2 linked regions of the Hoeflea sp. 108 genome follow. The protein of the gene in region 1 binds, or shares a complex with, the protein of each later gene. Links are inferred from orthologs where the notes say so. Each region holds a gene or a part of one and is shown in the gene's direction. Other genes may lie near its edges. The genes, in order: B015_RS0121090 and trxA.

What was found.
Region 2: the proteins of B015_RS0121090 (region 1) and trxA are in contact, whole or in part, in an NMR structure (PDB 2IPA), measured with the Bacillus subtilis proteins. The link is inferred for Hoeflea sp. 108 from one-to-one orthologs.

Annotation. Positions count from the first base shown.
Region 1 is NZ_KB890024.1:4,246,549-4,249,788, forward strand. What follows is about bases 232-2,958. They hold B015_RS0121090 (arsenate reductase ArsC), read left to right. Parts: upstream 232-1,193; coding sequence 1,194-1,724; downstream 1,725-2,958. Other genes in these bases: B015_RS0121075 (J domain-containing protein), read right to left, coding at 232-331; B015_RS0121080 (BolA family transcriptional regulator), read left to right, coding at 477-779; B015_RS0121085 (metalloregulator ArsR/SmtB family transcription factor), read left to right, coding at 843-1,187; B015_RS32720 (MIP/aquaporin family protein), read left to right, coding at 1,736-2,437; B015_RS0121100 (transporter associated domain-containing protein), read right to left, coding at 2,382-2,958. In the rest of the region: more of B015_RS0121075, read right to left, coding at 1-231; more of B015_RS0121100, read right to left, coding at 2,959-3,240. UniProt on the Bacillus subtilis protein: Catalyzes the reduction of arsenate [As(V)] to arsenite [As(III)]. In vitro, can dephosphorylate para-nitrophenyl phosphate (pNPP).
Region 2 is NZ_KB890024.1:5,089,428-5,092,102, forward strand. It holds trxA (thioredoxin), read left to right. Parts: upstream 1-1,013; coding sequence 1,014-1,337; downstream 1,338-2,675. Other genes in the region: addA (double-strand break repair helicase AddA), read left to right, coding at 1-940; B015_RS0125300 (VOC family protein), read right to left, coding at 1,455-1,838; B015_RS0125305 (folylpolyglutamate synthase/dihydrofolate synthase family protein), read right to left, coding at 2,030-2,675. UniProt on the Bacillus subtilis protein: Participates in various redox reactions through the reversible oxidation of its active center dithiol to a disulfide and catalyzes dithiol-disulfide exchange reactions.

The DNA of each region.
Region 1 (3,240 bases):
GCTGGGCAAAGTCCGGTGCCGAGCGGGCTGTGGCAGAGCCGTTGGAACCGATGGTCCAGGTCGGGCGATGCCCGGTCAACGCTTCCTTCTGGAAGCGCGCGATGTCGCCGTCGGCGAGCCCGGAGAAATAATTGAAGCCCTTGTTGTACTCGCGCACATGGTCGAAGCAGAACTGGAAATACTCGCCCTCCCTCATGCGGCCCACGGGCGCGCGGTGGGTGCCCGCCTCCTTGCAGCCATCCCACTGGCAGATCGGCGCGCGCGACTTCACCTCCGCTTCCGGATCGGGACGGACGCGGATCTTGTCGAAATATTTCGAGTTCGTCTTCATCTGATGACATTTACCGCCGTATCGAGCGGCGAAACAAGAATTGACATTTCCAGGATGATCGCCCTAACCCCTGATTTGCGGCCCAATTGTGCCCGAAGGCTGTGATTGGTGGCGGCAAAGACACATGTGGTGAAAGGTGAGCCCGATGTCCATACAGACGTCCATCGAAGACAAGCTCAACAAGGCGTTTTCGCCCGAGCGCCTTGCGGTCATCAATGAGAGCCACCTGCATGCCGGCCATCACCATGTCGACGGCGGCCATCATGCTACCTTCGACGGCTCCGGCGAGACCCATTTCCGCATCCGCATCGTTTCACCTGCATTCGCCGGCATGAGCCGCATCGACCGCCACCGCGCCGTCAACGACGCGCTCTCGGCGGAGCTGAAGGCCGGCCTGCATGCGCTGGCCATCGAGCCGGCGGCCCCGGGCGAAGCAACCCGCTGGTAGGCTTCTGACGGGCCGACAGGCACCTGTCATCCGCCCGTCACATATATCCATCAATCTGGATATATGGATGCAAACACGACGATAGACGCGCTGGCCGCGCTGGCCCAGCCGACGCGGCTCGAGGCCTTCCGCCAACTGGCGGCGGCCGAGCCCGGGGGCATCGCCGCCGGCGAACTGGCGCGCCGGCTTGCCGTTCCGCAGAACACGCTGTCAGCCCACCTCGCCGTACTGGCCCGAGCCGGCCTTGCCAGAAGCGAGCGCAACGGCCGCTCCATCGTCTATCGCCCCGACCTGCCGGCATTGCGTGGCGTGCTCGCCTTCCTGCTCGATGATTGTTGCGGCGGCAGGCCGGAAGCCTGCGCGCCCCTGCTTGCCGAACCAACCCCCTGCTGCATTCCGTCGAAGTGAGACCCCATGACCCACAGGCCTTTCAACGTGCTCTTCCTGTGCACGGGCAACAGCGCCCGTTCGATCCTTGCCGAGGGTATCCTGCGCAAGGACGGTGCTCCCGGCTTCAACGCCTTCTCCGCCGGCAGCCAGCCCAAGGGCGCGGTCAATCCGTTCGCCCTGAAGGTGCTCGCAAGCTACGGCTACCCATCCGACGGCTTCAGGTCGAAGACCTGGGACGAGTTCGCCGCCGAAGGCGCGACGCAGATGGATTTCATCTTCACAGTCTGCGACGACGCAGCCGGTGAAGCCTGCCCTGTGTGGCTCGGCCACCCGGCCAATGCCCACTGGGGTATCGAGGACCCGAGCCATGTCGAAGGCACTGACATCGAAAAGGAGGCAGCCTTCGTCACTGCCTTCAAATACATGCGCAACCGCATCCAGGCCTTCATTGCCCTGCCGATCGCAAGCCTCGACCGCATGGCACTGGCTTCCCATCTCGAAGAGATAGGAAGAATGGACGGCGCGACCGGCAAGGCCGGCGGCACGGCAAGGTGAAAAGCGGGCCAATGCTGCGCCGGCTCCTGGCCGAGACGCTTGGAATGGCATTCCTGCTTGCGACCGTCGTCGGATCGGGGATCGCGGCAGTGCAATTGTCAGGCGGGAGCGCAGCGCTTGCATTGCTCTGCAACGCAGTCGCCACCGGAGCCATTCTCGTCGTCCTGATCACCGTGCTGGGGCCGGTGTCGGGCGCCCATCTCAACCCGGCGGTCAGCCTGACAATGGCGCTGGAGCGGCGCCTCGCATGGACGGCGCTCGGCCCGTACGTCGCAGCACAACTTGTCGGCGCGGTCCTCGGAGTGGTCGCCGCTCATATGATGTTCGAACAGCCCATGCTGCAGCTGTCGACAACTGGCCGGACAGGTCCCGGCCAGTGGCTCGGAGAAGCCATAGCCACCTTCGGTCTCCTGCTCACCATTTTCGGCTGCATAGCGCGAGCCCCGAAATCGACGCCCCTTGCCGTTGGTTTGTACGTTCTGGCAGCCTACTGGTTCACTTCGTCGACGTCTTTTGCCAATCCGGCGGTGACCATCGCACGCAGTCTGACCGATACCTTTGCCGGCATCGCGCCCACCGACGTACCAACGTTCATTGTAGCGCAAATGGTTGGCGCCTTTGCGGCAGTGCTGACCGGGAAAGCACTGTGGCCGGGGGTCAGCCCTGCTTGCGCTGCGCGACCGGCTCCACCGCCAAAACCGGCCGGATCCTGATTCGCGTCAGGCGGTTCTTGTCGCGCTTCATGACGATGAAGCGCTTGCCGTGAAAGGTGAAGGCCTGCTTTTCCTCGGGGATCGACTGGGCTTCGTGGATGACGAGGCCGGCGATGGTGGTGGCCTCGTCATCGGGCAGGCTCCAGTCGAGCGCACGATTGAGGTCGCGGATCGGCACCGAGCCGTCGACCACCACCGAGCCATCGGCTTCCTGCTTGACGCCCTGGATGTCGATGTCGTGTTCGTCGGCGATCTCGCCGACGATCTCCTCGATGATGTCTTCGAGCGTCACCAGCCCCTCGACCTCGCCATACTCGTCGACAACGATGGCAAAGTGCTGCTTGCGGCGCAGAAAGGCGTTGAGCTGGTCCTGCAGCGTCGTGGTGTCGGGCACGAACCACGGCTTGGACGCCACCTTGACCAGGTCGACCCGGGCATAGTCGCCCTCGACCTCGTTGAGGGCGCGCAGCAGGTCCTTCGCATGGATGACGCCGACGATGTTGTCGGTGGTGCCGCGCCACAGCGGCAAGCGCGTGTAGGGGCTCTGCAGCATTTCGCGCAGCAGCGCCTCCGGCGCCATGTCGGCGTTGATCAGCCGCATGTTGGTGCGATGGACCATGACGTCGGAGACTTCGAGTTCGTGCAGGTCGAGCAGACCGCCGACCTGGTCGCGATCCTGCTTCACCACCTGCCCCTCGCGATGAAGTTCGTTCATCGTGCCGCGCAGCTCGTCATGCGCCGAGCGCTGCGGCACGACCGCCGTCAGTTCGAAGCCGAGTGCGGCAAGCAACTGGTCGCGAAAC
Region 2 (2,675 bases), 840 kb from region 1 along the record:
CGACGAATACCGTCGCCTGCTCTATGTCGGCATGACCCGCGCCGAGGACCGTCTCATCGTCTGCGGCTATCACGGCAAACGTGCGCCCGGCGGCAACACCTGGCATTCGATCGTTTCGCGCGCGCTGTCGGCCGCGCCGGAAAGCGAATTGCGCGACCATCCCGTCGTCGCCGACCTCAAGGTGCACCGCTTCCGCGTCACGCCTTTGTCGGGTGCGGCGGAAATCGCGCCTGAGCGCGAGGCGGCGGAGATCGTCGCCCCGGCGCCGCTGCCCGAAAGCCTGTTCGACCGGCCGCCGCCCTTCGAGGACCTGCCGCGCCCGCTGTCGCCGTCGGGGGCCTCGGCCCTGATCGAGGAGACCGAAGAGCCGGTGATCTCAGGCCGTTCACCGGTGCTGGATGCGGAGGTCGAGCCTGCCTTTGCCATCGCCCGCGGTTCGGCGCTGCATCGCCTGCTGCAGGTGCTGCCGCGTCTCGACCCGGCAGAGCGGCGGCTGGCGGCCGAACGTTATCTCGCCCGAACAGGCCGCGACTGGGACGAGGCGCAGCGCGCTTCGGCTCTCGCGTCCGTCCTCTCCATCCTCGACGACACGCGCTTTGCGCCCCTCTTCTCGCGCGCCTCGCGCGCCGAAGTGGCCGTGATGGGCAGTCTCGACATCAGGGGGAAAGCGCGTTCGGTGTCGGGCAAGATCGACCGTCTGGCGGTCACGGATAACGAGGTTTTGATCGTTGACTACAAGACCAATGCCTCGCCGCCGGCCTCGCTTGAACAGGTGCCCGGAGCCTACATCGTACAGCTTGCGCTCTACCGCGCGCTACTCCGGCCGCTCTATCCGGGCAAGTCGGTTGCGGCTGCCTTGCTCTTCACTGAGGCGCCGCTTCTGATCCCGTTGCCCGTGGCGGCCATGGACGCCGCCCTTGCTCGACTCATCCAAGCGTGACACAAGAACTGCTTGAACGTCGGGCCCCAAACCACCACATATGGCGCGACAGCTAACTCTAGAGGATCGCATCATGGCCACCGTCAAGATCGACAACAGCAATTTCAAGTCCGGCGTGCTCGAAGCCAAGGAGCCGGTCGTGGTCGATTTCTGGGCTGAGTGGTGCGGTCCCTGCAAGATGATCGGCCCGTCGCTCGAGGAGATTTCCAACGAGCTCGCCGGCAAGGTCAAGATCACCAAGGTCAACATCGACGAGAACCCCGAGATCGCTGCCCAGTTCGGTGTGCGCTCGATCCCGACGCTGATGATCTTCAAGGATGGCGAAGTGGCCGACATCAAGGTTGGCGCCGCTCCCAAGACCGCGCTGGCCCACTGGATCGCCGGCAACGTGGCCTGACGGTTTGCAAGGCGACAGCGAAGCCTTAGTCGCTGCTGAAAATGAAGCCGCTCGTAACGTACTGTTACGAGCGGCTTTTTCTTTCCGCAGGCAGCCGTAAGGCCGGTTTACGAAGCGCTAGCCGTTGTAGACCACGGAGATCTTATTTCCGGCGGGGTCACGCATGTATGCGGCGTACCAGTGTGGCCCGTAGTGCGGGCGCGGATCAGGTGCGCCTTCGTCCGTTCCGCCGTTGGCCATGGCAGCTTCGTGGAAAGCGTCGACTTCCGCACGAGACTTGACCATGAAGCCCACCATCGCGCCATTTCCGGCGCTCGCCGGCCCACCGTCGAAAGGCTTGCAGACCCATAGGACAAGCCCCCCGCCCGTTCCGCCCTCGGAGTATCCGCGCCACCCCGGAAACTCCGTATGCTTGCTCCATCCGATGGTTGCCAGGACCGCGTCATAGAAGGCGTTCGACGTGGCGGACTCCAGGGCGCCAACGGTCACGTAAACACTCATTTCTGCCATTCCTCCGAAGGTTCGACATAGAAATCCATGTCGGCCCATAAAGAACATAACAAGAACAAATGCAAGGCAAGTTATTTGTGGTTGCAAAAAAACGGCCGCAAAAGCCGTCGTTCTATGACCGGCTTCTGCGAGAAAGGCATCTCACATGCTTATTGGTGAGGGGGCGACCGGGCTTTTGTCGCTCAGGTCGGCGGCGTTCCGTTTTCGGCCAGCACTTCGCCCACCAGATAGAGCGAGCCGCCGATCAGGATACGCGGGGCCGGCTCGTCCTCGTCCCAGGTATCGCGCAGCAGCATCAGCGCATTGGCGACTGAACTCACCGGCTCGGCCGAAAGCCCGGCCTCCGAGGCGCGCACCGCCAGTTCTTCATTGGGGACGCCGCTTTCGCTCATCCGCACCGGCACGGTGTAGACATGCCGCGCCATGCCGTGGAACGGCTTGAAATAGCCGGTCTGGTCCTTGGTGTTGATCATTCCGGAGATCAGGAACAGCGGCCGCTGCACCTTTTCTTCCTGCTCGGTCAGCGCCTCTGCGATCACGGTGCCGGCGCCGGGATTGTGGCCGCCATCGATCCACACTTCCGAACCCTTCGGCGCAAGATCGGTCAGCTCACCCTGCGGCAGGCGCTGCATCCGGCCGGGCCAGGTCACCGAGGCCATCGCCTTGTCGGCGATGCGGTCGTCGACCGGAAAACCCGCTGCCTTCACCGCCGCGATCGCCGCGGCAGCATTGGCATACTGGTGTCGGCCGGGCAGGCGCGGCGGCACGAGATCCATCAGCCCGGTCGGGTCCTGGAAGATCATCCGGCCGTTTTCCTCGAAGGCGAGG